One region of the Amycolatopsis sp. NPDC043887 genome, then DNA from elsewhere that is predicted to be linked to it. Evidence: riboswitches for the same ligand, from Rfam matches in the RefSeq annotation. Region 1 holds a riboswitch; each other region holds the start of a gene.
What was found. Region 1 has a riboswitch for S-adenosylmethionine ahead of AC069H_RS30610 (aminotransferase class V-fold PLP-dependent enzyme). Riboswitches for the same ligand answer to the same signal wherever they lie in the genome.

Region 1 (10,143 bases):
GCTGACGGCTCCAGCCGAGCGCGTGCATCCCGGTGTCGACGACGAGCCGCCCGGCGCGCATCGAATCCTGGGTGAGCATGCCGAACCTGGTCAGGTCGCTGGAGTACAGGCCCATCTCGTCGGCGAGGCGCTCCGAGTAGAGCCCCCAGCCCTCGACGTAGGCGTTGACGTCCGCGTGCCCGCGCAACATCGGCAGGCCCTTGAGCTTGTGCGCGATGCAGATCTGGAAGTGGTGCCCCGGAACGGCTTCGTGGAAGGCGATCGCCTCGCTCGTGTGCTTCGGGCGCTGCTCGGCCTCGTGGGTGTTCGCGTAGTAGGTGCCCGGCCGCGAGCCGTCGAGCGACGCCTCGATGTAGTACGCCAGCGTGCCGCCGGGCGCCTCGGCCGGCGGGACCGGCTCGACCTGGCACCGCTCCTCGGGCACGGTCGAGAACCACTGCGGGGCGACGGCTTCGGCGCGGGTGATGGCGTCACGCGCGGCGTCGAGCAGTTCTTCACCGTCCCGCCAGCGCAGGGCAGGGTCGGTGCGCAGCCGCTCGAAGATCGCGTCGAGATCCTTGGTACCGAAGATCTTCTCGCCCAGCTCGCGATACTGGTCGGCCAGTTTCGCGATCATGTCGAGGCCGGTGTCGTGCAGCTCCCGCGCGCTGCGCTCGGTGGATGTATGCGCCCGGATCAGCGCGGCGTACTTCTCCTGCCCGCCAGGGAGCGCGCAGAGACCCGGCTCGGTTTCGGGCTTCGCCACGGGACGCAGCTCGTCGGCGAGGAAGTCGCGGTACCGCGTGTAAGCGGGCCGGACGACCTCGGCCAGCAGCCGGTCACGTTCGGTTTCGTAGCCCTCCACGGAAACGGACGCGGTGAGCGCCAGCGGATCCCCCGCCTCGTCACCGAGATAACGCTCCACGTAGGCGATCCCGCCTTCGACGAGGAAGCCGGGCGGGACCAGCCCGTCGGCCGCCGCCGCGCGCTGGCGCACGATCAGGGCGTCGAGATAGGCGCCCATGCCTTCCAGCCGCTTCAGGTAGCCGCGGACCTTTTCCTCGTCGTTCAGCGACAGCACCGAGAGTTCGTTGAGCATGAACAGCGCGGGCGACGCCAGCCCATCGCTGACCGAGAACTCCGCGGCCCGCGAATCGAGGACGTCGACCATCGCCTTCGCCTGCTGGATCACGACCTCGCGGGTGACCACCTCGGTGGGGGAAAGCCCTTCGGTGTCTAGGGCTTCGGCGCGCTCGGCGATGGCGACCGCCGTCGCGCGCTGCGCGGCCGCGGCCTCCGCGCTCGGATCGGGCAGCGCGCCTTCGTCGCCGGGGAGCCCGAGCAGCGAGCGCCACAGCGGAAGCTCCTCGAACTTGAGCTCCATCAGCTCGTCGGCGAGACCGTTCGGGGTGTCGCCGTGGCCGGCGACCCAGTCGCGGACCACGCCGTCCAGCACCGAGAGCGGCAGCGCACCGCCGCCGAGCACGACGTCGTGGAAGGCCTTGATGTCGAACCGGCTGCCCAGTGTCAGCTCGGCCTCGGCACGGATGCGCTGGATCTCCAGCCGTCCCACCATGTACGACAGCGCCTGGCCGGGGAAGGCGATGTACCGGTCCACTTCGGACTCGATCTCCACCGGCGCCATCGGCGTGTTCTCGGTGAGGAAGTCGATCGCCTGGCGGCGGCTCCAGCCCAGCGCGTGCAGCCCGGTGTCGACGACCAGCCGTCCGGCGCGCATCGAATCCATGGTCAGCATGCCGAGCTTCGCGACGTCGTCGGAGTACAGGCCCATCTCGTCGGCGAGGCGCTCGGTGTACAGGCCCCAGCCCTCGGCGTACGCGGTGAAGTCGCCGATTCGGCGCAGCAGCGGGAGTTCGGTGAGTCCCTGCGCGAGGCTCAGCTGGAAGTGGTGGCCGGGAATGGCCTCGTGGAACGCCGTCGCCTCCGCCGCGTGCCGGAACCGCTCCTCCGCCTTGTGGGTGTTGGCGAAGTAGATGCCGGGCCGGGAGCCGTCGACCGCGGGCCACATGTAGTACGCGGCGGGCGCGCCGGGCGCGGATTCGGCGGGAACCGGCTCGACCGTCCACGGCTGCGGCGGGATCCGGCCGAACCACTTCGGCGCCTCGGCCTCGGCCCTGGTGATGGCCGCGCGGGCGGAGTCGAGCATCTCGTCGGCACCGGACCAGCGCAGAGCCGGGTCGGAGCGGAGCTTGGTGAAGATCTCCTGGAGGTCGCTGGTGCCGAAGACCCGCGAGCCGTACTCGCGGTACTCGTCGGCGAGGCCCGCGATCACGTCGAGCCCGGTCTGGTGCAGCTCACGCGGGGTGCGGTCGGTCGTCGTGTGCATCTCGGCGAGCAGGGCGTAGATTCGCTCGCCGTCGGGCAGCCAGCAGACGCCGGGCTTGTCCTCGGGACGGCCGTGCGGCGCGATCTCCTTCGCGAGCACCTCGCGGTACTCCGCGATCGCGGGCCGGACGACGTCACGCAGCAGGGCGGCGCGGCGGGTCTCGAAGTCGTCGTCGGGCGCGGGCTGGCGCAGCAGCGGATCGGCCGAGGGCTCGGCGAGGTGCCGGTCGAGGTACGCGACGGCGGCGTCGACGAGGTACGCGACCGGGACCAGCCCGCGGGCGACGCCGTCACGGTGCCGCTGCGCGGCCTGCCGCAGGTACTCCGGGATCGCGGCGATCCGCCCGAGGTGCGCCTCGGCCTGCGCGCCCGTCCCGACCGACATCATCGGCAGCACGGTGAGCACCTCGGCGGCGGGCGAGATGAACAGGTCACTGACGGTGAACTCGACGAACCGGGAGTCCAGCAGCGCGATCCTCGCCCGCGCCATCGCGATCAGGACGTCACGGGTGGTCTTCTCCTCCGCGCTCAAACCGTCGGAGGCGAGTGCCTCGGCCCGCTCGGCCAACCCGGCCAGCCGCGCGCGGAAGGCGTCCCCCGCGGCCTCGCTGAGATCGCTGAGCCCGGTCGATTCCGGACGGAAGCCCTGCAAAGCGGGCATGACCGGCTCGGCGTCGAAGAGGGCTTCGACGAACTCGTCGGCGAGGGCGGAGACTTCGCTCATGTTTTCTTTCCCCAGAGGTCGATGGAGGCGGTATCCCCGACCCTAATGGAGACCGCGTACTACCGAAGCCGGGTTTTGCCGCACTCGGACGGCCTCTCCCCGCGGCGCCGGGAGCGAGACGGTAGCGTTCCCGGACGTGGCCGTGACCGATCCCGTGGACATCCGCCTGCTCGCCGCCCTCGCGGACCTGGGCAAGGCGGCCGTACACGAACTCGCGGCCAAGGTCGGGATGGACCCGCGCGAGGTCGCGTACCGCCTGGTCGCCCTCTCCGGCAGCGGGTTGCCGCTGCTCGTGGGCGTGGAGAGCGACCCGAACGGGTTACGGGCCGCCATCGCGAGCGCGCCGCCTTCCTGGGCTCAGCAGCCCCAGCAACCTCCGCAGCCCCAGCGTCCGCCGGGGCATTCGGGACCGCACAACGTCCAGGGCACCCCCTCCGGGCCGTACAACGTCCAGGGGACGCCGTCGGGCGCGTACAACGTGCACGGCACGCCGTCGGGCCGCTACCCCGGCCCGCCTTCGGCCCCGGTACGCCAGCCGATGGCGCCGCCTCCGCGACCGCCCGCCCCGCCGCAGCAGCAGTTCGCGCCACCCCCGATGGCGCCCGCCGACCCGGTGATGAGCACCTGGGGCGTCCCGCAGACCGCGTCCTGGGCACGCGGCGACGAACAGCAGGTCACGCCGCAGCCCGCCCCGGAGGGCAAGAAGGGCCGGACCGGTGACGTGATGGAGACCCAGGGCCTGGAGGGCGAGCAGCTCACCGTCCAGCTGCTCGAGGTCCAGGACCCGGCGGACTACCTGTTCAGCGCCGCGGGCTACTCGCTGGAAGCCGGGGAACGGTCGGTCGTGGTGCACACCGAGATCACCAACCGCGGGAACATCCCGTTCGTGTCGCTCCCGGACAACTACCTCGAACTGCTCACCGCGGACGGCAAGCCGATCGCGAAGGCGCCGGTCTCGCTGACGTCGCGGCCGCCGCACAAGATCGGCGTCCGGCCCGGGGAGACCCTGGGCGGGCACACCGTCTACGTGCTGCCGGACTCGACGCGCGTGGTCGCCGTGCGCTGGTCACCGCGGCCCGAGCCGGACGAGCGCACGCTGACCTGGTCGATCGACGATTAGCTCGCGACGGCTCCCGGTGCCTTCGTGACTTGTGGTCCGTGAAGGCCTCCTTGCCTACTCTCAAGGTAGGGAAGGAGGCCTTCACGGACAGGAGACTCGCGCCTAGTTCTCGTCCTGCAGGATCCGCAGCGCGTTGGCCAGGTCGTCCGGGTACTCCGACTCGAACTCGACCCAGCGCCCGTCGGCCGGGTGGGCGAAGCCGAGCGTCTTCGCGTGCAGCCACTGCCGGGAGAGCCCGAGCTTGCGCGCCAGCACCGGGTCGGCACCGTAGGTCAGGTCGCCGACGCACGGGTGCTTGAGCGCCGAGAAGTGCACGCGGATCTGGTGCGTGCGCCCGGTCTCCAGTTTGATCTGGGCCAGCGACGCGGCGCGGAAGGCCTCGACGACCTCGTAGTGCGTGACGCTGGGCCGCCCACCCTGGACGACGGCGAACTTGTAGTCGTGCCGGGGGTGCCGGTCGATCGGCGCGTCGATGGTGCCGCGTGTCGGGTCCGGGTGGCCCTGCACGATGGCGTGGTAGCCCTTGTCGACGGTGCGTTCCTTGAACGCCCGCTTCAGCACGGTGTACGCGTGCTCGCTCTTCGCCACGACCATGACGCCGGTGGTGCCGGCGTCCAGCCGGTGCACGACGCCCTGGCGTTCGGCGGCGCCCGAGGTCGCGATGCGCAGCCCGGCGGCGGCGAGCCCGCCGACGACGGTCGGCCCGGCCCAGCCGGGGCTCGGGTGCACGGCGACACCGACCGGCTTTGAGATCACCACGATGTCGTCATCGTCGTGCAGGATCTTCATGCCTTCGACGGGTTCCGCGACGACCTCGACGGCCGAGGCCGGATCGGGCAGCGTCACTTCGAGCAGTCCGCCGGCGGTCAGCCGGTCCGATTTCCCGGCGGGCCTGCCGTCGAGGAGGATCTCACCGGATTCGGCCAGCTCCGCCACGACCGTGCGGGAAAGTCCCAGTAGTTTCGCCAGCCCCGCGTCGACGCGCATGCCGTCGAGCCCGTCGGGAACGGGCAACATCCGCGCGCTCATTCGCTCGCCGCCTTCTTTTTGTCCTTTGTAGACGTTCCATCGTAGTCCTTGCCCAGCAAGGAAAGGATCACGATGAGCACGCCGCCGACGCAGATCGCCGAGTCGGCGACGTTGAAGATCGCCCAGCCCTGCCCGTTCGGCGCGAACGCGGAGATCATGTCGACCACGTGCCCTTGCAGCGGGCCGGGCGCGCGGAAGATCCGGTCGGTCAGGTTGCCGAGCGCGCCCGCCAGCACCAGGCCGAGGCCGATGGCCCAGCCGACCGAGCGCAGCCGCCGGGACAGCCAGACGATGGCGATCACGACGGCGATCGCGACCAGCGCGAGCACCCAGGTCAGCCCGGTCGCCATCGAGAAGGCGGCACCGGGGTTGCGCACCAGCTGGAAGTACACGAGCCCGCCGAGGAACTCGACCGGCTGCTTGCCCTCCAGCGTGGACACGGCGATCTGCTTGGTGAGGAGGTCGATCCCCCACAGCACCGCGGCGACGGCGAACACCACGGCGACGCGCTTCTTGGGCAGCGGTGGCGACGGTGGCGCCGTTTCGGGCTCAGTACTCACAGCCCCATTGTCCACTGAGCGTGTTCAGGACTCCTCGGCGGCCGTCTTCGGCCTGCTCAGCAGGGCCGCGAACGCCCCGGCGAGCACGACCAGCGACGAAAGCACCAGCGCGAGCTGTCCCTGCGCGAGCACGACCGCGCAGAGCACGAACGCCGCGGCCACGACCAGCACCAGCACGCTGCGCTCCAGCCAGGCGAGCCCGACGAGGCCCAGCGTCAGCAGGATCGCGCTCCGGGTGTCACCGTCGAGATCGAATTCCCAGTAGCCGACCAGATCCGCCAGCACGATGGCGACCAGTCCGCCGAGCGCGATCGCGGCGACCTTCCACCAGCGCATGGTCTTTGTCCGGATGGCGTAGAACAGCACCGTGCCGAGGTAGACCACGAGGACGGCGAACAGCCAGTCGTCGTTCCGGCCGGCGATGTCGAACGACGTGTCCAGCGCGGCGGCGGTCTCGCGGCTCATCTCGACCCCGCGCAAGGATCCGAAAACCCCACCATCACCGACACCGTAAAGATTCTGGGTCAGGAACTGCTGTTCACCGGCGGGCGCGTAGGCGAACCAGCCCCCGGACCACATCCCGCCGAAGGCCACCACGATCAGCTGAGCGAAACCCAGCAACGCCAGCGGAAACCAGTAACGCGGTCGCTCGTTCCCCATGCGGGGAGAGGATAGTGGGTCAGGCGCAGAACGGGGGAAGTTCGCGCGGATCGTTCTCCGGCACCCAGCGGCCCTCCGGCTTCTCGTACTGCCAGCGCGCGCCACGGGCGACGATCTGGCGCAGCGCCAGGACGATCCGGTCCACGTGCTCGGTGGTGCTGCCGAGGCCGAGGCTGACCCGCACGGCCTGCTGCCCCGTCGCACCGGCCACGGCGATCAGCCGCTTCGTCGCCACGTGCGCGCAGAACGCGCCGTCCCGCACGCCGATGCCGTACTCCGCGGACAGCACCGCGGCGAGCCAGCCCGGGTCGAAGCCGTCGACGACGAAGCTGAGCGTGCCGACCCGGTCGACCGGCGCGTCGAACAGCCGCAGTTCGGCGAAACCGGGGACGGCGGCGAGGCCGCGACGCAGCCGCGCCAGCAGTTCCTCCTCGTGGGCGACGATCCCGTCCCAGTTCGCGGCCAGGGTCTCGCAGGCGACACCGAGCGCGTAGACGCCGACAGTGTTGGGCGAACCGGCTTCGTGCCGCTCGGCGCCGGAATTCCAGACCACGCCGAGGTTTTCGGAGTCACGGGTGACAAGCTTCGTCGCGCCGCCACCGGCGAGGTACGGCTGAGCCGCGCGCAGCCAGTCGGCGCGGCCGATCAGCGCGCCGGCACCGAAAGGCGCGTACAGCTTGTGCCCCGACAGCGCGACGTAGTCGACGTCGAGATCGCGGATCGAGATCTTGCGGTGCGGCGCGAGCTGCGCCGCGTCGAGCGCGATCCGGGCGCCGTGCCGCCGCGCGACGGCCGCGATCTCCTTGACCGGCAACAGTTCCCCGGTCACGTTGGACGCTCCGGTGAGCACCACCAGGCGCGGGCCCTGCGGGCAGTCCGCGAGCGCTTCGTCCACGGCGGACACCGCGGCGAGGCGGGTCCGAGGGGTTTCGATCCGGCGGACGTTCGGTCCCTTCCACGGCAGCAGCGCGGCGTGATGCTCGGTGTCGAACACGACGACCGACGTGTGCTTCGGCAGGCTGCGCGCGAGAAGGTTGAAGGAATCGGTGGTGTTGCGGGTGAACACGACGGTGTCGGTCGACCGCGCGTCGACGAAGCCGCGCAGGATTCCGCGCGTGCGCTCGTAAAGCTTGGTCGAGACCTGCGAGGCGAACCCGGCGCCGCGGTGCACACTGGCGTACCAGGGCAGGAATTCGTCGACCGCGGCACGCACCTTGTCCAGGCAGGGGGCGCTCGCCGCGTGATCGAGGTTGGCGTAGCCGATGTCGCCGCCGGTGACCAGCGGGACCCGCAGATCGGCGCACGCGACCGTCGGGTTTTGGTGCGTGGCAACGGTTTCAGCGACTTCAGCGGGAGCGCTGGTGCGTTCGAGTGCGAGAGTCATCGTCATCCTCCGGGTCAGGGGACCCGACGAGGATCCCGCGCTTGCCCGTCGCACCACGCGACGAGCCAGGTCCTCACCCGGGGCACCCCACCGCGGTAGGAGGGTTGCCGGTCAGCTAGCCGGGGCTTGACGCTGACACTCGTGACCTAGGAACGAAGTTAGCGGATGGGCGGGCGATCGAGCCAGCCCTCGTCCGCATCTTGAGACGCCGCTCACGTGCTCCGCAAGCGGGAAGAACCGCTGCCCGGCGCCGCGCCGCGCCGGGCAACGGCCGGTCAGACCCGGAATCGGCCGGGCAGCGGGACGGTCGCGCGGGAGGAGACCTCAGTCGCTGTGCCGGAGTACTGATCGGTGCCCGCGGTGAACCGCCAGCCGCCGAAGGTCTTGCCGTCGACGGCTTCGCCGTAGGCCTCGGCGACCTTGGTCGAGACCTCGTCGTAGGACAGGCCGTTCCAGTTGCCCGCGCCGACCCCGAAGTCGCGCGAGTCGCCGCCCTGCGCGGCCGCCGTGGGCAGGGTCCACAGGGTGAAGTGCACATGGGCGCCGGTGCTGCTGCCACCACAGGGCAGCGCGTTACCGGTCCGGCCGAGTGCGTCGCCGGGGGCGACCTTCTGGCCGTCGGTGACCGCGATGTTCTCCAGGTGGTAGTACCCGGTCCGCCAGCCGCCGTCGTGGTCGACGGTCACCCAGTCGCCACCGGAGCAGTGCTGGATCCGGACCGTGCCCGCCAGCGGGGCGCGAACGGTCTTGTCCCCGGGGCTGAAGTCGATGGCGTTCTTCACTCCGGACGTCCCGTTGTCCGAGTGGATCCCCGCCGAGTAGACCGACTGGCCCGTGTCGAAGGGGAGCCCGAACGCGGGAAAGGCCCCGGCCGCCGTCGCAGTCGGGGCGGCGAGAACCACTCCGACGAGCGCCACAGCGGCCCCCAGACCGGCGAACCACACAGGAAGTTTCGTCACCTTGCGTACTCCTTACCCCGTGACACTCACCCATTCGATGGAGTCAGTTGCGGGGAAAGTAATTCAAAGGAAGTACGAAAGGGAAGAATTTTCTGAGATCAACCGACGAACAGCTGGTGCCGGTTCGTGACCTACTGGCCGGATTCGCCCTTCCACCTGGCGAGGCGGCCGGCGCGGTCGACGGCCCGAAGGCGTCGTTCGGCCGCGTCACGGGCTTCGGCGGTCGTCACGACGAGTAACTGGTCGCGTTCCTGGAGCCTGGTGTTCTTGTTCGGCGTGAAGCCGGAGCCGTCTCGGACGAGGAGGCTGATCGTCGCCCCCACCGGCAGCCGCAGTTCGGCCAGGTACACGCCGTGCATCTTCGATCCCGCGTGGATCCGGACCTGCAGGAGTTCCGCGCCCATCTCGTCGAGCGGCGCGGAGTCGACGTCGATCTCGTGCGCCTCGGCGTGCTGGGCCAGCCCGAGGATTCTCGCGAGCGGGGTCAGCGTCGCCCCTTGGAGCAGTGTCAGCACGATGACCAGCACGAACACCGCGTCGACCAGCTGCTGCGCGCCCGGCACCCCGGACGACAGCGGGATCAGCGCGAGCACGATCGGGACCGCACCGCGCAGCCCGGCCCAGGACAGGAACACCTGTTCTCGCCAGGGGATCTTGAACGGCAGCGCCGACAGCAGCACCGACAGCGGGCGGGCGAGCAGTAGCACGACCGCACCCGCGACCAGGCCCTGGACCAGGCTTTCGAAGATCCTGCTCGGCGAGGCGAACAGGCCGAGCAGCACGAACAGGCCGATCTGCGCGAGCCAGCCGAGCCCTTCGGCGAAGGACAGCGTGTCCGACCGGTGCGGCAGCTTCGAGTTCCCCAGCACCAGGGCCGCCACGTAGGTGGCGAGCAGGCCCGACGCGTGGGCGAGCTGCCCGCTCGAGTACGCCACGACGCACACCGCGACCGTGGCCAGCGGGTACAGACCGGTGGCGGGAAGCGCCGCCCGGCGCAGCGCGAACGCCCCGCCCCAGCCGAAGGCCAGGCCGATCACCAGCCCGGCGGCGAGTTCGTAGACCACCAGCAGCGGCAGCGACCAGTCGATGGTCGTCCCCTCGGCGAGGACGACGACGGCGATGTAGGCCGGGGCGTCGTTGATCCCCGACTCGATCTCCAGCGCGCCGACGAGCCGCTTGCCGATCCCCGCGGATCTCAGCACCGAGAAGACCGCGGCGGCGTCGGTCGAGGCGAGTACCGCGCCCCACAACAACGCCATCCGCCAGTCCAGGCCCAGTAACCAGTGCAGGGCGGCGCCGGTGACCGCGATGCTCACCACCACGGCCACTGTGGACAGTGCGATTCCGATGCCCAGCGAGGGTTTCACGGCCGACCACCTGGT
Region 2 (10,143 bases), on a different contig from region 1:
GAGCGAAACACCGTCGAGCAGCGGGCGCACCCCGAAGGACTTGCTCACCGACTCCAGGTTGACCAAGTTGGCCATGCCTCAGCCGATCCTTTCCAAAAAGCTCGCACCACAACGAATTAGTCGGTGTCCATTTCGGACACCCTCATGCGTGCACCCGAGGCGGCGACGGCCGCGGCGCGTCGTCTCCGCCGACCAGCCGGGCTCCGGGGACCGGCCCGTGCGCGACGCGCACCGTGCGACAGACACCCGCGCCGGACAGCTCCGCGGCCACCTCGACGGCCGACTGGGCGTCCGCGCACAGGAACGCACAGGTCGGCCCGGATCCGGACACGGTGCCGGCGAGCGCCCCCGCGTTGACTCCCGCCCTCAATGTGCGACGCAGCCCCGGACGCAACGAGACAGCGGCCGCCTGCAGGTCATTGCCAAGAAGCAGCGCCAGCTGCCGCGGGTCGCCGGATGCCAGCGCCTCCACCACCGGAGTGTGCGAGCCGATTCGCGGCGGGCTGCCCTCTTCACGCAACTTGTCCAGCTCGCCGAACACCCGTGGAGTCGAAAGCCCACGCTGGTCGAAGGCCAGGACCCAGTGGAAGGTGTGCCTCGACAAGACAGGCACCAGCTGCTCGCCTCGGCCGGTGCCCAGCGCTGTCCCGCCGTAGAGCGCGAAAGGTACATCGCTACCGAGCTTCGCGGCGATACCCGCCAGTTCGTCCCGGGAGATGTCGAGCTTCCAAAGCGACGCGAGCCCCACCAGCGTCGCGGCCGCGTCGGCACTGCCACCGGCCATCCCGCCCGCGACCGGGATGCCTTTGCGCAACACGACTCTGACCTTGGACTCGCCGTCCGCCTTGCCGACGTGGGCCGCCAACGCCTGCGCCGCCTTCCAGGCGAGGTTGTTGGCTCCTGTCGGTACGGAACCTTCACCTTCGCCGTAGACCTCGACGCCGGGGTCCTCGGTGACCGCGACGGTCACCTCGTCGGTCAGGGAAAGCGCCTGGAACACGGTCACCAGCTCGTGGTAACCGTCCGGGCGTACGTCACCGACCGACAGGTGCAGGTTGACCTTGGCGGGAACCCTGACGGTCACTGGGGGCGGTACGACGGCGAGCACGCGTCAAGCCTACGTGGCCGCTCCACTTGCGCTGTCACCAGGAGAAAGAGAACGGACGGGTCGGACGCGAACGGGCCGCCCGGACGAAATTCGTCTGAGCGGCCCGTTCGCGGAGAAATCAGGCGGCGACACCCTGCGGCCCGCGGACCGGGTGGGTCACGTGGCCGCCACGTTCGGCGATCCAGGCGAGCGCGGCGTCCGCGCGCTCACCACGCACCCCGAGGCGGAACCGGCCGACCGGCGTGTCGCCGATCCGGGTCAGGCCGCCCCCGATGGTGGCGAGTTCGACGTCGAAGCGACCGGCGGCCTCCGGCAGCAGCGCACCGACCGAGGCGAAGCCGACGAGCACGACGTCCACCGCGCGGTCGTACTTCGAGGCCTGTGCCCGCCCGGTTTCGATGGCGGGAAGCAGCGCCTGCGCGGTCCGGCTGTTCGGGTCGGAGACCAGGTCGAGCACGGTTCCGCGTTCGATGATCGCGCCGGCCTCCAGAACCGCGACGTCGTCGCAGACACGGCGGACCACGCCGGCGTCGGGAGTGGTGAGCAGCACGGTGACGCCGAGCTCGGCGCGCGCGCGGTCGAGCACGGTCAGGACCGCGCCGGACTCCTCGGGCTGCACGCCCGCGGTCGGGTCGTCGGCCAGGAGCACGGACGGCCCGGCGGCCAGCGCCTTGGCGATGGCCACGCGGCGCAGCTGCCCCGCGGACAAGTCGCCCGGTCGCTGCCCCGCACGGGGGGTGAGCCCGACCAGGTCGAGCAGGTTGCCGACCCGGTTGCGGCGCTGCGGCCCGTCGAGGCCGAGCTGCTCGAGCGGCGAAGCGATGTTGCCGGCGATGGTGCGCTCGGCGAGCAATTCCGGCTTGGTGCTCACGACTCCGACCTGGCGCCGGATTTCGCGGAGCCGGCGTCCGTCGAGTGTCCCGGTGTTGAGGCCGTCGAGACGGACGACGCCGCGGTCGGGACGCTCCTGAAGACCGATGCACCGGGCGAGAGTCGATTTGCCGGAGCCCGCCGGACCGACGACCCCGAACAGCGAGCCTGCTTGGATGTCCACGCTCACATCGCGCAGTGCGACGACGGGATTTCCGTTGAGGGGAAAGGACTTGGACAGGTTTTCGACAGTGATCACGAAGGGCTCCATGCACATGGGGCGCTGCTTCTTTCGAGCGCGCCAACCGTCACCGAGTAACCGTCCGGGAAACGAACGGATTCAGAGATAAGGGAAAGGACTCAGGCAGTAACGGTGGAGCGTCGACACGCACTTACCGTGCGGCGACCTTCATCGACGACACGTCGCCTGGTCAGCAGGAGCGGGTGGGTGACCCTGTTCATTAGGCACAGCCTCCATCGGTCCTGGCGGTAGCACCTGCCCTGTGGAGGGTGGTTGCTGCGACTTCGGCGAGCCAGGTCTCTCAGTCGCTCGGGATGGCTCATTGAGTAAAACCGATCCCACTGGATGAAAGCAAGCGCGTAGGCGCAGATCACACGTCTGGTCGCGTCCATCATACAGGATGGTAAGTCCATATTATGAGACGCCAGTAGGCGTATCTACGTCACGACAGGCGCGCTGCCTGCTAAGACGAGGTCCGCCCACGCCGAATCGAGAGGAGGAATCACGCAGGTGCGCGGCCTTGGCCTGCCGCCGTTCGCGCGGCTCCGGTCACACCTGCGACACGTGGTCAGCCGGCGGCCGCGGCGATCCGGGCGAACTGATGAACGTCCAGCTGCTCCCCGCGAGTCTTGGGGTCGATACCCGCCTTTTCGAGCAGTTCCCCCGCGCGTTCGGCGGAACCGGCCCACGACGCCAACGCGGCACGCAAGGTCTTCCGCCGTTGCGAGAAGGCGGCGTCGACGACCGCGAACAGCCGTTCCCGATCCACGGACGACACCACGTCGCCCCGTTCGAACGCGACCAAGGCGGAGTCGACGTTCGGAACGGGCCAGAACACCGCCCGGGGCACCGCGGCGACCTTGCGCGTCTTCCCGTACCAGGCGAGCTTGACGCTGGGAACGCCGTAAGTCCGGCTTCCCGGACCCGCCGCCATCCTGTCCGCGACCTCGGTCTGGACCATTACGAGACCGCTGGTCAGCGACGGCAGTTCGGCGAGCAGGTGGAGCACGACGGGAACGGCGACGTTGTACGGCAGGTTCGCGACGAGCGCCGTCGGCCGCGCGGGCAGATCGTCCGCGGTGATCCGCAACGCGTCCGCGCCGACGACCGTCAGCCTTTCGCCCCCGCCTCGTTCTGCCACGGTGCTCGGCAGCCGCCCCGCCAGGACAGGGTCGATTTCAACCGCGACGACCTCGGCGCCGGTCGCGAGCAGCCCGAGTGTCAGCGAGCCGAGGCCCGGCCCGACCTCCAGGACGACGTCCCCTTCGCCGATCCCCGAAAGGTCGACGATGCGGCGCACCGTGTTGGGATCGTGCACGAAGTTCTGACCGAGCTTCTTGGTCGGACGTACGTCCAGCTCGGCCGCCAGCGCCCTGATTTCCGCAGGACCGAGCAGTTCAGTCACCCGACGATCGTAACCAGGTCCGGTAAGCCACGATTGGCCGGTGGACGACGTCGCACTCGATGGGGAAAAAGTCCGGCTGCGCGAATGGCGCCCGTCCGACCTCGGGCCGCTCCTCGACTTACTCGATCCCGCGCGGCCTTGGCACGAAACGAACGGGCCCTACTTCGGCACCCCGACCACAGCCGCCGCCGAATCCACGGCGCGCGAACTCACCACGATCAAGTCCGATCCGCCCGATCCCCGCACCAGCCTCGCCGTGTGCGATCTGAGCGACGGAAGGCTGATCGGGCGGGTCAGCTGGTACTGGGAAAGCAGGCAGACCGACTGGCGGCGGATGGGGCTGGTCATCTACGACGAGCGGTATTGGGGCGGCGGGTTCGGCACCGAGGCCTTGCGCATGTGGACGACCTACTTGTTCTCCCGCACCGACGCGCTCCGCCTGGACTTCGCCACGTTCTCGGGTAACCCGGGAATGATCGCCGTCGGGCGACGGCTCGGGTTCGTCGAAGAAGGCCGGTTCCGGCGCGCACGGCGCTGGTCCGGCGGCGTCCACGATTCCGTCGTCTACGGGGTGCTCCGCGAGGAGTGGGCCCGGATGCATCGCCAGGGCAAGGGCCCGGCCGGATCCGACCCCACCATCCGTATGGCTTTCCGAAGCGACACGCATCCCACTCAAGGGTGATCGGCGCAGGTTCGCACCGCCGGAGCGTGATGATCATCCACCCGATCGATACCGTGCATTCGTTCGAATCTGCCTCGACAATCGAGGGATGACCAGTACAAACATTCCCAAGGCCTTCCCGCTCAACCTGCCGGAAGGTGACGCCGACCTGCTTCTCGACGAGTTGCAGACGCGGCTACGCGAAGGGCGACGTCTTGTCGCCGAAGTCGGCCAGATCCTGGCCGAGATCGAGTCACGTGGGGTCCGTGAGCTCTACGGACACAACTCGATCGCCGTCTTCTACGAGCATGTGGCCCGGGTACCTCGAGCAGAGGCTCAGAGAGTGACCGGCAGAGCGCTGGCGCTCAATTCGAGACGGGCGCGCGACGGCACGTCGATCGACCCCGTCGCGCCCCTGACCGGTACTGCGGCCACCACCGGCGCGCTGGCCGAGGCCAGCATCGACCGGATCGTCACGGTCATGAAGAGGCTGCCCGAGCACGTCACCGCGAGCGCACGCCTCGAGGCCGAGGAGGGCTTGGTCGAGCTCGCCCGCGTCGCGAGACCGCGCGACGTCACGGTGGCGGGCACAGAGCTGCTCGCACAACTGGACCCGGATGGAGGACCCAAAGACGACCCCGCTCCGCAAAGGCGGCGGAGCGACTTCTGGTTGCGCCAGAAACGAACCGGCCGCTGGGACATGCGCGGCGACCTCGATGCCGAGACAGGCGCCCGCCTGAACGCGCTCCTGGTACCACGGGCCTATCCGGTCCCCGATGGAGAAGCCGACGACCGTTCGCCGGCTGAAAGACGCGGCGACGCGTTCTCAGAGATCGTCGAGCTCGCGGAAACCGGCCCGGACATCCCTTTGCCCCGGAAGAGCTCGGAGCAGGTCGCCGAGCAGTCCTCGGCTGCCGAGCCCGCCGAGGAGTCGGCAAACCGTCCTAAGCCCGCCCAGGCGCCGCCTCAGGGCCGCCAAAGCCCGCCTCACGGCGGTGGAGGTGTTCGAGAACCGTCCAGGAACGTGGCACATATACGGCCCGCGCGCTGGTGGGCGAGACTCTCGAGACCGCGAGCCGGGAACCCGGCTCAGCCTCCGAAGCCCCTAACGGCCTGAAGGCCACCTTGCGGGCGAACCCACACGGTGACCTTCAGGAAAGGAGGATGATCTGGCGTCAGGCCTTCTTGCCACAGTGCGGCCAAGCGCCGTAACCGCCACGGTCCTCGCGGACCTTCTCGGCGACAGCGATCTGCTGGGCCTTGCTGGCCTGGTGCGGGTACGCGGCGTACTGGTCGCCGCCATAGGCGTCCCAGGTGCTCTTGTTGAACTGCAGGCCACCGTAGTAGCCGTTGCCGGTGTTGGCGGACCAGTTACCGGTCGACTCGCACTGCGCGATGCGGTCCCAGGCGCCGGCGTCTCCGATGACCGGATCGGCGGGCTTCTTGGTACCGACCTTGACGATCTTGGGCTTGGCCTCGGTGAGGACCTCTTCCGAGACCTTCTCGCGGCCGACCTCTTTGCCGTTGCGCTTGGTGACCTTGTAGGTCACGGTCTTCTGGCCGGGAGTGCCCGGGTCCTCGACCTTGGTCTTGCCCTTTTCGAGGTTCGGGTCGTCGACCTTCTGCTCCGGCGGCGCGATCTCCTCGTCCTGCTTGACCATGGTGACGCCAGTCCGGCTGATGTGGACCTCGGCGCCGTCGACCAGCTTGACGTCGAGACCGCCGACGGCCTCGTCGTCCGGGCCGAGGGTCATCCGGAGCTCACCGAGGAATTCCTTGGTGGTGACCGAGTTGGTCTGAACCTTGCGCGGTTCGTTCGCGCCGTCGTAGACGGTGACGTTCTTGAGGGTCTTGACCTCGACGGTGGCGCCTTCGAGCGGCAGCTCGCCGTTCTGCGGGAGCGAGGTCCAAGTGCCGGCCTTGGCGAGGTCGGCACGACCGAGCTGGTTCAGCGCGTCGCCGAGGTTGGTCGCGCGGACCCAGGACTCCTGCTGCGGTGCGCCGTCGACGATCAGGTTCAGCTTGCGGCCACGCTCCAGCTTGATGACGCCGCCGTCGCCCACCTCGGCCTGAGGCGAGGGAGAGAGCGAGTCGTGCGCGCCGACCGAGAGGCCGGCGTCTTCGAGGACCTCACCGACGGTGTCGCCGAAGCTGTGGACGGTCTGCTGCTTGCCGTCGACGTCGACCGTGACGCTCTTGTTCATCGCCATCGCGGCCGCGCCGCCACCGCCGAGGGTGAGCAGCACCGCCATGACGGTTCCCTTGAGGAAACGCTTCTTCCAGACGCGGGTCGCGCTCGAGATGACCTCGTCCTTGGTCGCGGCCTTCATCGGCGCGCCCGCGGTGCGGTCTTCGGCCAGCTCGTCCGGGATGACGATCGGCGGGAGCATGGTGGTCTCGGCGCTGATGAGGCGGATCAGCTCGTCGACGTCGACGTCGATCTCGGCCATCAGGGTGTCGGCGTCGGGGCCGAGCGCGGCCAGGACGTCCTGGTGCGTGATGCGCGGATCGTCGGAGTAGTCCAGCTCGCCGTACTGAGTGTCGCGGTCGAGCACGGCAACCGAACCGGAGGAAGCGAAGGTGTTCGTCTCTGCGCCGGGGCGCGAGCCATCCTGCCTACTGCTACCAGTCACTGGGTCGTTCCCTTTCCCAAGACGTCGAGGAGCTCGACAACCACTCCACTACGTCCTTCGTCTCGATGCGCGCTTCGGCACACCTCTAGAAGTCCGACACCCCCAGCCAGCGCCATCGTCACGGTTCCAGGCCGTACCGCTCCTGGTTCCGCTTCCCCGACGTGCACTGACGTGACTGTGGGCGTAACAGCCGGAAACCGCTTGAGCGGGTCCCGACCGGCACGATCACGGGACAGTAACGAACCTCGCCGGGTTGCGCAAACACCGCCCGGAGTGTCGTGACGTTGGTCACTCATCAGAGTGGGCCATTGCTGATCACTAATGTCGCAATCCGTTCAACCGGTGGTGACTGTCGGCAATCCGAAGACCCGCTCAGCGGTCGTTCGCACCGATTCGGCCACCTCGTGTACCGCCTCGCCCCTGAGCGAGGCGAGGTGCCGGACCGTGTAGGCGGCACAGTAGGGCTCGTTCGGCCGCCCACGGAACGGATGCGGGGTCAGGAACGGAGCGTCCGTTTCGACGAGGTACTGGTCCGCCGGAACGATCCGTGCCGCCTCGTGGAGGCCGCGGGCGTTACGGAAGCTGACCGTGCCGGCGAACGAAAGCACGTATCCCGCGTCGACGCACCGGCGCGCGATGTGTTCGTCCCCGGAGAAACAGTGGAAGACGACCTCCTCGGGCGCTCCCTCTTCCTCGAGGATCCGGAGGACGTCCTCGTGGGCGTCCCGATCGTGGATCATCAGCGGTTTGCCGATCCGCTTGGCGAGATCGATATGCCACCGGAAGGCGTCCTGCTGAGCGTCGTGGGGCGAGTAGTCCCAGTAGTAGTCGAGGCCGGTCTCGCCGACCGCGACCACTCTGGACTCTTTGGCGAGACTCTCCACTTCAGATTTCTCGGGCTCGCCGAAATCCTTGGTACGCGTGGGATGGATCGCGACGGCGGCCCAGACCCTCGGGTCCCAAGTGGACGCTTGCGCGGCCCAGCGAGCGGCCGCGAGGTCGTCCGCGACGGTGATCACCCGCGAAACACCGGCGCGTTCGGCGCGGTCGACCATGGCTGTCACATCAGCCGCGGTGACCGCGCCGCACGCGTCGAGGTGGGTATGCGCGTCCACCACCGATACCGGCAATCTGTCCGGGATCGGCGGCAGTTCCTTCTTCTCCGCACCCATCAGCTGATCACTTCGAGATCGGGGCCCATTCGGGACCGGTCTCGCCGAGTTCCGGGTCCAGCTTGGCGAACAGCGGGGTCGGCTTCTCCAGCGGTTTGCCGACCTCGATCGGCACGGACTTCCAGCGTGCCTGCTCGGCCTTGTAGTCGCCGGTGATGATGGGGTTGATCCGGCCGGGGATGTCGAGGTCCTCGACTTCCTGAAGCTCGGGCTGGGCCGCCCAGACGCCCGTGCCACCGAGTGCCTCGTGCACCTTCTGCGCCGAGTGGGGCAGGAAGGGAGTCAGCAGCGTGTTGGCGTCCGAGACGACCTGCAGCGCGGTGTGCAGAACGCTGTCGCGCCGGGCGGGGTCGTCCTTGAGCTTCCAAGGCTCCTGGTCCGACAGGTACCGGTTCGCGGCGGTGACGACACGCATGGCCTCGCTCGCCGCGGCTTTGAACCGTGACCGCTGCAAGTGGGCGCCGGCGGTGTCGAACGCCTTGCGGGAGAGCTCCTTGAGCTCTTCGTCTGCGGCCGTGGGGGCGTCGGGGCGAGGAATGGCACCGACGTTCTTGTGGGCCATCGAGATGGACCGGTTGACGAGGTTGCCCCACTCGTTGGCCAGTTCGAAGTTGGTCCGGCGGACGAATTCGTCCCAGGTGAAGTCGGTGTCCTGGGTCTCGGGTCCCGCGACCGAGATGAAGTACCGCAGTGTGTCCGGGCCGAAGTCGCGAAGGAAGTCGTGGACGTAGATGACAGTGCCGCGCGAGGTCGAGAACTTCGAGCCGCTCATGGTGAGAAACTCGCTGGAAACGATCTCGTCGGGCAGGTGCAGCTTGCCGTACTTGCCCGCCACGCCGCCTCGATCGCCTTCGCCGTTGTGGCCGAAGAGCAGCGCGGGCCAGATCTGGGCGTGGAAGGTGATGTTGTCCTTGCCCATGAAGTAGTAGGAGCGGGCGTCCGGGTTGTTCCACCACTCCTGCCAGGCGTCCGGGTTACCGGTGCGCCGCGCCCACTCGACACTCGCCGAGAAATAGCCGATGACCGCGTCGAACCAGACGTAGAAGCGCTTGAGCGGCTGGTCGCGCCAGCCGTCCAGCGGGATCTTCACGCCCCAGTCGAGATCGCGGGTGATCGGCCGCGGCCGCATGTCGTCGATCAGGTTCTTCGTGAAGTTGAGGACGTTCGGACGCCAGTCGGTCTTACTGGACAGCCACTTGCCCAGCGTGTCGACGAAGGCCGTCAGGTCGAGGAAGTAGTGCTCGGTCTCGACGAACTTCGGCGTTTCACCGTTGATCCGGGACTTCGGGTTGATCAGTTCGGCGGCGTCGAGCTGGTTGCCGCAGTTGTCGCACTGGTCGCCGCGAGCGCCGTCGTAGCCGCAGATCGGGCACGTGCCTTCGATGTACCGGTCGGGCAGGGTGCGACCTGTGGAGGGGCTGATCGCGCCCCGGGTCGTCTTGGGGACGACATAGCCGTTGCGGTGCAGCGCGAGGAAGATCTGCTGCGTGACCTCGGCGTGGTTGCCCGTGGTGGTGCGGGTGAACAGGTCGTAGGTGAGGCCGAGCCCCTGCAGGTCCTGACCGATCTGGCGGGTGTACTTGTCGGCCGTCTGCTGGGAGGTCATGCCTTCTTTGTCGGCCTGGACGGTGATCGGGGTGCCGTGTTCGTCGGTACCGGACACCATGAGCACCCGGTTGCCGGCCATTCGCTGGTAGCGGGAGAAGACGTCGGACGGGACGCCGAATCCGGACACGTGGCCGATGTGGCGGGGGCCGTTGGCGTAGGGCCAGGCCACCGCAGTCAACACTGGGGTGCTCATGCTTGTTTAGCCTACGGACGTCGTCTAAGGCATTGTTGTCCGGGAGAGGATCGGAGGCCTCGGTGTCCGCCACGCGTCTGCTGGTGCTGGGTGTCGTGCGCATGTACGGGAAGGCACACGGCTACCAGGTCCGGCGCGAGCTTCTCTCGTGGGCGGCCGACAAGTGGGGCAATGTCCAGCCGGGTTCGATCTATCACGCGCTGAAGAAGATGACCACCGAAGGCCTGCTGGAACAGGTCGAGGACGTCGAGA
Region 3 (10,143 bases), on a different contig from region 1:
AAGTGACCGCCGCCGGCTTCACCGACCTGCAGACCTGGACCTGGGAACCGCCGGGCTTCGGTGCCTCGCTCGCCGCTCAGCTGCGCGCGATCAAGCCGCCGGCCTAGCGCGGATCAGTGCGCAACGGGTGCTCACGCGGCACCTCGACCAGCACGATCCTGGTGCCGTCCGGATCGGCGATCCACGCTTCGTCCAGACCCCAGGGTTCACGCCGCGCCCCGCGGACAGGCTCCAAACCCTTCTCCGCGAGTTCCTCGAGCGCCGCGGGCAGATCCCGTACTTGGAGCCACAACGCGACGTCCGGGGTCGGGCCGGTTTTCCCGGTACCGACGATCTCGATCGACCCGTTCCCGGCGAAGAACACCGTCCCGCCGGGGAACTCCTTGTCGATGGCCAGGCCCAGGGTGTCCCGATAGAACGCCGTCGACACGTCGAGGTCCTTCGGGTGGATCAGCACCCTGCTGCTCAGCACGTCCATGGCTCAATCCCTACCGGATGGGTTCAGGCCATCGCAATCGCGGTGATCCCCGCCAGCACCACCACCGACCCGGCCAGCCTGCGGACGGCGTTCGCCTCCCCCAGGACCAGCCAGGCGGCGAGGCCGCCCAGGACGATGCTCAGCTCCCTCGCCGGTGCGACGAGGCTCACCGGAGCGATCTGGAGGGCGTAGAGCACCAGCAGGTAGGCGGCCGGCGAGAGCACACCGACGACGAACACCTCACGCTTGTGTTCGCGCCAGAGCCACGAGATCTCTTCGCGGTCCTTCAGCGCGTACGGCGTCATGAGGAGGCTCTGCACGATCGCGCCGGTTCCGAAGTAGACGATCGGCGGGACCGCGAGGCCCGTGACCGAATGGGCGTCCCAAAGTGTGTAGGCGGCGATCGTGAGCCCGGTCAGCATTCCGTAGACCAGGCCTTTGCGGCGAGCGACACGATCGGCGGCGTCGGCATGCGCCGACGCCCGGCCGGTCCCGATCACCAGCACTCCGGCGACCACGAGGAACGCGCCCACCAGGCCGAGCACCCCCGGCCGCTCGCCGAGCAGTACGACGGCCGCGAGCACCGAGATCAGCGGCCCGGTACCGCGGGCGACGGGATAGACGACGGAAAGGTCGCCGACGGCGTAGCCCCGCTGGAGGACGATCCCGTAGGTGACGTGGAACACCGCCGTGACCACCGCGGCGAGCAGCCAGGTCCACTGTGGACGTTGCGGCTCCACGGCCAGCGAGACGGCCATGACGGGGACGAGCAGGATCGCGGAGAGGCTGTAGTAAGCCCAGACGAACCGGGCTCCGCCACGACGGATCCGCTTGGCCGCGAGGTTCCAGCCCGCGTGGATGACGGCGGCGATGACGACGAAAAACAGGGCGGTGGCGTTCACGACGGACCTTTCACGTTTTCCGCGCACGCGGAAAACACCGGTCCTCCAGGCTTTTGTCCCGTCAGATGAACGGCGGCGCTTCCGGCCCCGCCGATGGTGCCGCTCGGACCTGTCCCATCTGCCCTGATTGTGTGTTTCGCTGAACGGGCAGGCGGCGGAACCCTAGGCACTACGCTCCGCACCGTACCTCAAGCACCCGTCCCGAGGTGGCCGCGAGCCACCCCTGGACGGCTGTTAAGCTTGCCTTTCACCGTCGTGTGGCATTCCGTCATGGAGGAAACCCGCGCGCTCCCACGAGCACGCAGGGCCGGTCACAGCGCGGCGGTGAAACCACCGAGAGACTCAAGAGGAGCGCCCCCGTGGCCAACATCAAGTCGCAGATCAAGCGCATCACCACCAACGAGAAGGCGCGTCAGCGCAACCAGGCGATCCGGTCCTCGGTGAAGACCGCGATCCGCAAGTTCCGCGAGGCCGCCGACGCCGGCGACAAGGCCAAGGCCCTGGAGCTGCAGAAGGACGCGGCCAAGAAGCTGGACAAGGCCGTGACCAAGGGCGTTCTCCACGCCAACCAGGCCGCCAACAAGAAGTCCGCGCTGGCGAAGCGCGCGAACTCTCTCTGATCGGCTTTCGAAGGGCCCCGGCGACGCGCGTCGCCGGGGCCCTTCGCCGTGTTCAGCGGCTTGCGCCGTGGGCGGCGACGACCTCCAGGACGGCGCGCTCCAGCGCGTACTCCGGGTTGGCCGCGACCCCTTTGACCTCGGCGTTGAGCCGGGCGACCACCCGCATCGCGGTGGCGAGCCCGTCCTGGCCCCAGCCGCGGGCCTGCCCCTGGGCCTTGCGCACCTTCCACGGCGGCATCCCCAGCTCACCCGCCATCTGGTTCGGGTTCCCGCGACCGGCACCGGACACCCGCGCGATCGTCCGGACGGCGTCGGCGAGGGCGTCCGCGACCAGCACGTGCGGTACGCCCAGCTGCATCGCCCAGCGCAGCGACTCCAGCGCCGCCGCCTTGTCCCCGGCGACGGCCTTCTCCGCGACGGCGAACCCGTTCACGTCCGCACGGCCCCGGTGGTAGCGCCGGACCGCCTGCTCGTCGACCGTTCCGCCGGCGTCCGCGACCAGCTGGGTCGCCGCCGACGACAGTTCACGCAGATCCGAACCGACCGCGTCGATCAGCGCGAGCACGGCCGCACCGTCGATCTTCCCGCCGACCCGGCGGACCTCGTTGCGGACAAAGGATTCCCGCTCCGCGGGCTTGGTCAGTTTCGGGCACTCGACAACCTCCGCACCGGCCTTCTTCAAGGCAGCGGGAAGCCCCTTCGCGGCCTTGCTCCGGCCGCCTCCGCTGTGCACGACGACGAGCACGATGCCGTCGGCGGGCGCCTTGACGTAGGCCATCACCCCGTCGGCTAGCTCCTGCGAGATGTCGTGCGCGGACTCGAGGACGATCACCCGGCCTTCGGCGAACAGGGAGGGGCTGACCATCTCCGCGAGGGCTGGGACTGTGAGGTCCGACACCCGGATCCGGGTGAGATCCGCCGTCGGGTCGGCCGCCTTGGCCGCGTCCGAGGCGCTGCGGACCGCGCGTTCGATCAGCAGCTCTTCCTCACCGAGAACCAGGACCAGCGGCGATGGGGCGGAAGCTTGCGTCGTCACGGTGACGATCCTGCCACTCCTCCTCTCGTGTGCTTTGTCCGGTGATGTGTTGCGGGCACTGTGGCCCCACCTGAGCCTCATGTCGTACGGTGTTGGCGAGGCGACGCGATCATGCGCGTGCCGACAATCGAATACCGCTCATCCAGAGGGGCAGAGGGAACGGCCCGATGAAGCCCCGGCAACCGGCGTCAGCCTGTCATCCCGCGATCGCGGGATAGCTGACGAACACGGTGCCAATTCCGGCCCGCCATGGCGGGGCAGATGAGGAAAGGAACCTCGCGATGACCGCAACCCTCGGCACGACCTCCACCACCAAGACCCCGGATCTCGGACCGGCCGTCGAACTGGTGTCGAAGGAAGAGGGACACCGGCAGCCGCTCGCTCCCGAATTCGTTTCCGCCGAGGACTTCTCGCCGCTCGAAGTCGCCTACGACTTCGGCCGCGTGCGCCGCGAGGACATCGAAGCCGGACCGAAGAACATCTGGCGCTACAAGAAACTCCTTCCCGTTCCCTCGAATGTCGAAGAGATCCCCAACACCGAACCCGGCGCCACCCGGCTCATCCAGGCCGACAGGCTCGCGAAAGCCTTGGGTGTCAAGAAGGTCTGGGTCAAGGACGACACCGGCAACCCCACCCACTCCTTCAAGGACCGCGTGGTCGCCGTCGCTTTGGCGGCCGCGCGCGAGTTCGGGTTCGATGTGCTCGCCTGTCCCTCGACCGGCAACCTGGCCAACGCCGTCGCCGCCGCGGCGGCCCGTGCCGGCTGGCGGTCGGTCGTGCTGATCCCGAAGACCCTGGAACGCGCCAAGATCCTCACCACCGCCGTGTACGACGGTGACCTGATCGCGGTCGACGGCAACTACGACGACGTGAACCGGCTCGCCACCCAGCTCGCCGCCGAGCAGGAGAGCTGGGCGTTCGTCAACGTGAACGTCCGGCCCTACTACTCGGAAGGCTCCAAGACGCTGGCCTTCGAGGTCGCCGAACAGCTCGGCTGGCGACTTCCCTCCCAGATCGTGGTGCCGATCGCCTCCGGTTCCCAGCTCACCAAGGTGGACAAGGGTTTCCGCGAGTTCGGGCAGCTCGGCCTCGTCGACGAGACGCCGTACAAGGTGTTCGGCGCGCAGGCCACCGGCTGCTCCCCCGTCTCGGCGGCCTTCCGCGCGGGGCACGACGTCGTCCAACCGGTCAAGCCGGACACGATCGCCCGGTCGCTGGCGATCGGGAATCCGGCCGACGGCCCCTACGTCCTCGATGTGGTCAACCGCACCGGTGGCGCGATCGAAGACGTCACCGACGAAGAGGTCGTCGAGGGCATCCGGCTGCTCGCCCGCACCGAAGGCATCTTCACCGAGACCGCCGGCGGCGTCACCGTGGCGACGGCCAAGAAGCTCATCGAGACCGGCAAGCTCAACCCGGACGAGGAGATCGTCCTGCTGATCACCGGTGACGGCCTCAAGACCCTCGACGCCGTCGAGGACAAGATCGGCCCCAAGGCCACCGTCAGCGCCTCGGCCGACGCGGTGCGCGAGGCTCTGGGCATCTGAGTTCCCGTCGGCCCGCCTCAAGTACGAGGCGGGCCGCGGGGCTCACCCCGGCGTACCAGGGCGAGGCCTCGCGCGTCGGCGAGGACCGCGGTGTCGCCGTCCGTGTCCGTCCTGGCGACCGACGCGCCGACGGCGGCCAGATTGTCCAAAGTGGACTTGTTCGGATGCCCGTACGTGTTTCCGGCGCCGACGCTCACCAACGCCGCCCGCGGCGCGACGGCGTTGAGGAAATCCGGTGCCGTGTAACGGCTTCCGTGGTGCGGGACCTTCAGGATATCGGCACGCAGTTCTGCCCCCTCGGCCATCAGGTCGGCCTGCGCGGCGAGCTCGATGTCGCCCGTCAGGAGCACCCGGCCCGCCGGGGTCCCGGCGCGCAGGACGACGGAACCGTTGTTGATCACCGTGCCGTCCTGTTCGCGGACCGATCGACCGGTGACATACCGCGGCCCCAGTACATCCAGTGACAACCCCGGCCAGTCCAGCCGTTGCCCGATCTCCAGCTCCAGCAAGGGAATCCCGCGGCGCGCGGTCTCGTCCGCGACCTGCTGCCACGCCCAGGCGGGAGCCCGGCCGGGGCCGACGGCGACCGCCCCGACCGACCTGCCCTCGAAGACGGATTCGAGGCCGCCGATGTGGTCGGCGTGCAGATGACTCAGCACGATCAGCGGAACCCGGTCGACGCCGAGCCTGCTCAGGCATTCGTCGACCGGCCCCGGTTCCGGCCCGGTGTCGACCAGGACCGCCCGCCCTTGCTCGCCGGTGGCGAGGACGACGGCATCGCCCTGCCCGACGTCGCAGGCGACGGCACTCCACGACGCCGGCGGCCACGCCGGAGCCAGCACTCGCACCGGTACGAAGACGAGCAGCCCGGCGGCCAGCGCGACCGCCAGGAGGATCCTGGCGTGCCGCAGCCGGATGGCGACGAGCAGGACGACAAGCAGTCCGGCCGCCAGAAGCCCGCCCCACCAGCCGTCCGGCCAGTCCAGGACCGCTCCCGGTGCGCGGGCGCCGTGGCGGGCCACGGTGATGAGCCAGCTCGCCTCGGGTTCGGTCAGGCGGACCAGCAGCCTTCCCGCCGACGGCCACCACGGGCCGACGACGGTGGCGAGCACGCCGAACACGGTGGCCGGGGCGACCACCGGCGCGGCGAGCACGTTGGTCACCACCGAGACGAGACTGACCGATCCCGCCATGCCCGCGATGACCGGCGTCGTCACCACGAACGCGGCCAGCGGGATGGTCAGCCCCTCGGCGTAGCCTGCCGGGACACCGCGTCCGACCAGCCATTCCGCCCACCTCGGCGCCAGCAGCACCAGGCCGGCCGTGGCCAGCACCGAAAGCGCGAACCCGAAGTCGGCGGCCATCGCGGGGTCGGCCACTACGAGCCCGGCCACCGCGAACGCCAGCGCGGGCAACGCCGAACCCCGGCGCCCCAGTGCCAGCGCCAGCAGCCCGACCGCCCCCATCACCCCGGCGCGGAGCACGCTGGGCGCGGGCCCGGCGAGGACCACGAACCCGGCGAGCCCCGCGGCGGCCGCGGCGGCGGAGGTCCGCGGCCCGATCCGGAGCACCCTCAGCAGGAGAAGGATCGAGCCGCAGACGATCGCCACGTTCCCACCGCTCACGGCCATCAGGTGGGACATGCCGGAGTCCGTGAACTCGCGTTCGACCCTCGGGGACAGTGTGCTCGTGTCCCCCACGACCAGCCCGGGCACGAGACCGGCCTGCTCCTCCGGGAGGACGGCGCACAGCTCCCGGAGCCCGGCGCGCAGCGATTCCGCGGCTCGCTGCCACCAAGGCGCCGGCCCGAGGGCCGACGGCGGGCCTCGCACCGAAAGGACCGCGACCGTCAGTTCAGCCCCCTTCGACGGCGCGAGCCGCCCTGAGGCGGTGACCTGCTGCCCGGGCAACAGGGCCGTCCACCCCTCGGCGGGAGCGAGCAGGAGGATCCGGCCGGCCGAATCCACCACGCGCTCACCCGTCACCGCGGTGTCCACCGTCGCGGCGATGACCACCAGGCGGGTGCCTGCCCGGCGATCGGCGTATCCGGCACCGCGGACCGGACGTGGCCGCTCGGTGACCACCACCCTCGTGGTGACGTCACTCCCCCGTGCGGCGGCGGCACGGAGGTCGTCGTGCTCGGCGGCCCGGATCCGCAGCGCCACCGGGCCGGCGGTGAGCACGCCGAGGACCGCCAGGGCACCCAGGCCCGCCACCCACCGGGACGCCGTCCGGCGGGCACGGACACCGGCGGCGATCGCGAGCACCACGGCGGCCGCACCGCAGAGCATCGTGATCCACCAGCCGCCCAACAGCCCGGAAAGAGTGCCGAGCCAGGCAGTCATCGCGGCCGGTATCAACCGCAAGTCCTGTCCTCGCCACGACGCGGTGTCCACTTCGGACGGATCGGCGGACGGGTTCATCCGACGGACACCACTTCCCGGAGCTTTCGATATTTGGATTCGCCGATCCCTTCTACGTCACGGAGTTGCTCGACGCTGGTGAACCCGCCGTGCCCGGACCGCCAGTCGACGATGCGTTTCGCCATCACCTCGCCGACCCCGGGCAGGGTGTCGAGTTGCTCGGCCGTGGCCGAGTTCAGGTCGAGCTTCCCCGGCGGTGCCGCCGTTCCGGCCGCGGCCGGAACGGGGACGCCGACGCCCACCTGCTCGCCGTCGGTGAGCCGCCGGGCCAGATTCACTCCGGTCAGATCCGTTCCGGGCTGTGCCCCACCGGCCGCCGTGAGGGCATCGGCGACCCGTGCGCCCGGAGGGACCGTGACCAGGCCGGGTTTGAGGACCCGGCCGACGACGCTGACCACCAGAGGCGCCTTCCCCGCCGCGGCGGGGACGTCTCCGGCGGCCTTCGCCGACGGCAGGGGAGGCGGGGTCTCCGCCCCCGGCCGGTGTCCGAACAAGGCGATCGCGCCGGTCACGATCACGGCCACCGCGATCAGCACGGCCACCACGACGAACCACCGCCGGCTCACCGGGATCCCGTCCGCCGTGAACCGGGTGGGCACCCAGCGGCGTACGAGCCTGCCCGCGGGCGGGCCCTGGGTGGGCGACGACAGCTGCGCTGCCAGCCACGCCAGCCTGGCGTTGACGGAGGGTCCCGATGGACGGGCGGTTTGGTCGAACACGTGACCGACGCTACGGAGCGGGAGCGGCGGGCGGCAGTGGTGAATCCCGAGGCTGTGGACAAGTGGGGTGTTGTGGACAACCAGGGCACGGCCGAGACCGGATCACCGGTTTCCGTCGGGGTCGTATGCGACGCTGGACGGTTTCCTCAGCCCGCTCGCTGGATCACGACGCCGAGCACGCCGGGGCCGGTGTGGGCCCCGATGACGGCGCCGATCTCCGAGACCACGCACCCGTCCGGGCAGTTGATGGATTCCTCGAGCCGGTTGGCCAGTTCGACGGCGCGCTCGGGCGAAGCGAGATGGTGGACGGCGATGTCGGCGAGCCCGCCTTCGGCCGCTTTCACGGCGAGTTCGACCAGCCGCGCCACCGCGCGATTCATCGTCCGCACCTTCTCCAACGGCTGGATCCGGCCGTCGGACATGTGGAGCACCGGTTTCACCGCGAGCGCCGTGCCGAGCAGGGCGGCCGCCGGACCGATCCGCCCGCCGCGACGCAGGTATTCGAGGGTTTCGACGGCGAACAGGGTCTCCGAGCGGCCCACCGCGTCGACCGCGGCGGCCTCCACCTCGGCGGGGTCGGCCCCGTCCGCGGCGGCACTCGCCGCGCACAGGGCGGCGAAGCCGAGTCCCATCGCGGTGCTGCGCGAATCGACCACGCGCACCTTGTCCGGCCCGACCTCCTGGGCCGCGAGCACCGCGGCCTCCCAGGTCCCGGACAACTCCCTGGACAGATGCACCGACACGACGGCGTCCGCACCCTCGGCCAGCGCCGCCCGGAACTCCTTGACGAATTCGGTGGGCGTCGGCCGGGACGTCGTCACCAGGCTGCGTTTGCCGAGTGCCTCGGCCAGAGCGGCGGGGCCCATTTCGACGCCGTCGAGGAAAACGACACCGTCCACGAGGACGTGCAGCGGGACCACCCGGATCCCGTTCCGTTCGGCGAAGCCTTCCGGCAGGTGGGCGGTGGAATCCGTGACTACGGCGACCGACACGGCAGTCAGCCTACGTTGCCGCGGAGCGGAGCACCGGGGCCATCAGGCGGGCCATTTCCGCGCCGACGGCGGCATGTCCCTCCCACCCCCAGTGCAGCCCGTCCGGATTGCCCCGCCCGCTCAGCACGTGGTCGCCGACGACGGCTCCGAGATCCAGCAGCGGGACGTCCGCGCGCCGGCCCCAGTCGGCGATGGCCGCGGCGGCACCGGCGCGGGCGGTGTGGACGCGGCCGTACGAGTCGGATCGATGCACGGAGGGCAGCATGCCGAAGACCGGCAGCTCCGGTCGCAGCGTGCGCAAAGCTCCGACAGCGGTGTCGAGATACTGGACGGTGAGCTTCGACGGCAGGACCACCGGACGTCCTCGGAGGGCGATCGCGAGCCGCGGCTGAGCGGCCAGATACGCCTTGCGTACCACGCGCCGCAGCGGGTCGGGCCGAAGGTAGCGGAGGCCGGTGCGAAGGTAGGTGGGAAGCGGCGAGGGCAGGGTGTCCATGCTCCCGACGGCCAGTACGACGGCGTCGGCGTGATGGAGATCGGCCCAGACACGCGGATCACCGATCAACGACCACCAGGCGTCACGGGCGGTCCAGCCGAACCCGGCGACGAGGTCCACGCCACCGCCCCCGAGCGCGTCGGCGGCGATATTCGGCCACAGGCGCGCGTCGTCGGCGGCGAGCGGGCCGTCGGGGCCGTGGAAACTGAGGGAATCGCCGAACACCAGCAGGCGCGGGGCCATGGGATCAGCCGGTGATGCCCGCGTTGTAGGCGGCCAGCCGCCAGTTGCCGTCGCGTCTGGTCAGCTCGACCCAGTGACAGTTCGCGATCCCGCCCAGCGACGGCCAGGAGGCGACCGGCAGGCCGAGCAGTTTCGCGGTCAGCGCGATGATCAGGCCGCCGTGCGTGGCCAGCAGTACCGCGTCGCCCGCGCCGGAATTGGGCTGGTCCAGGTCCGCGACGACCTCCAACGCCCGTTCGGCGACGTCGACCCGCGACTCACCACCGGGCGGCGCCCAGGTCGCGTCGACGCGCCAGCGTGCGCGTTCCCCGGGGTACGTCTCGTCGACCTGCTGGCCGGTGAAGCCCTGCCATTCACCCAGATGGGTTTCCCGGAGACGCTTGTCGATCCGCAGCGGGACGCCGATGGCCTCCGTGAGCACGGTGGCCGTGTCGGTGGCGCGGCGCAGATCCGAGGCGATCACCAGATCCGGAGAGAACCGGGCGAGCGCGGGCACGGCGAACCTGGCCTGGTTCCAGCCGACCGGGGTCAACGCGGAGTCCAGATGCCCCTGCATCCGGCCCGCCGCGTTGTAGTCGGTCTCGCCGTGGCGCCAGAGCACCAGCCGCCGCGGGCTCACGAGGCGCCTTGCGCGTCGGCGGGGTCCTCCTCGGCGGGTGTCTCCAGACCGGCGACCTCGATCCGCGG

Region 2: linked by a shared signal. The riboswitch ahead of AC069H_RS32235 (methionine ABC transporter ATP-binding protein) and the one ahead of AC069H_RS30610 (aminotransferase class V-fold PLP-dependent enzyme) in region 1 are both predicted to bind S-adenosylmethionine.
Region 3: linked by a shared signal. The riboswitch ahead of thrC (threonine synthase) and the one ahead of AC069H_RS30610 (aminotransferase class V-fold PLP-dependent enzyme) in region 1 are both predicted to bind S-adenosylmethionine.

The regions. Positions count from the first base shown of each region.
Region 1 is NZ_JBWKEB010000013.1:78,248-88,390, forward strand. It holds gene AC069H_RS30585 (DUF885 domain-containing protein) at 1-3,049, opposite strand, end outside; gene AC069H_RS30590 (AsnC family protein) at 3,186-4,169, shown strand; gene AC069H_RS30595 (RluA family pseudouridine synthase) at 4,272-5,198, opposite strand; gene lspA (signal peptidase II) at 5,195-5,758, opposite strand; gene AC069H_RS30605 (hypothetical protein) at 5,783-6,418, opposite strand; gene AC069H_RS30610 (aminotransferase class V-fold PLP-dependent enzyme) at 6,438-7,802, opposite strand; SAM riboswitch class IV at 7,835-7,949, opposite strand; gene AC069H_RS30615 (M23 family metallopeptidase) at 8,078-8,761, opposite strand; gene AC069H_RS30620 (potassium/proton antiporter) at 8,893-10,143, opposite strand, start outside.
Region 2 is NZ_JBWKEB010000014.1:133,315-143,457, forward strand. It holds gene AC069H_RS32225 (ABC-F family ATP-binding cassette domain-containing protein) at 1-75, opposite strand, end outside; gene AC069H_RS32230 (4-(cytidine 5'-diphospho)-2-C-methyl-D-erythritol kinase) at 143-1,108, opposite strand; gene AC069H_RS32235 (methionine ABC transporter ATP-binding protein) at 1,227-2,237, opposite strand; SAM riboswitch class I at 2,450-2,540, opposite strand; gene rsmA (16S rRNA (adenine(1518)-N(6)/adenine(1519)-N(6))-dimethyltransferase RsmA) at 2,788-3,624, opposite strand; gene AC069H_RS32245 (GNAT family N-acetyltransferase) at 3,665-4,306, shown strand; gene AC069H_RS32250 (DUF222 domain-containing protein) at 4,395-5,402, shown strand; gene AC069H_RS32255 (transglycosylase family protein) at 5,461-6,840, opposite strand; gene AC069H_RS32260 (TatD family hydrolase) at 7,254-8,090, opposite strand; gene metG (methionine--tRNA ligase) at 8,098-9,891, opposite strand; gene AC069H_RS32270 (PadR family transcriptional regulator) at 9,954-10,143, shown strand, end outside.
Region 3 is NZ_JBWKEB010000003.1:380,770-390,912, forward strand. It holds gene AC069H_RS11205 (class I SAM-dependent methyltransferase) at 1-107, shown strand, start outside; gene AC069H_RS11210 (VOC family protein) at 104-478, opposite strand; gene AC069H_RS11215 (EamA family transporter) at 502-1,380, opposite strand; gene rpsT (30S ribosomal protein S20) at 1,740-2,000, shown strand; gene holA (DNA polymerase III subunit delta) at 2,053-3,036, opposite strand; SAM riboswitch class I at 3,172-3,304, shown strand; gene thrC (threonine synthase) at 3,318-4,583, shown strand; gene AC069H_RS11235 (ComEC/Rec2 family competence protein) at 4,601-7,006, opposite strand; gene AC069H_RS11240 (ComEA family DNA-binding protein) at 7,003-7,725, opposite strand; gene AC069H_RS11245 (DegV family protein) at 7,872-8,717, opposite strand; gene octT (diglucosylglycerate octanoyltransferase) at 8,728-9,456, opposite strand; gene AC069H_RS11255 (histidine phosphatase family protein) at 9,461-10,075, opposite strand; gene rsfS (ribosome silencing factor) at 10,072-10,143, opposite strand, start outside.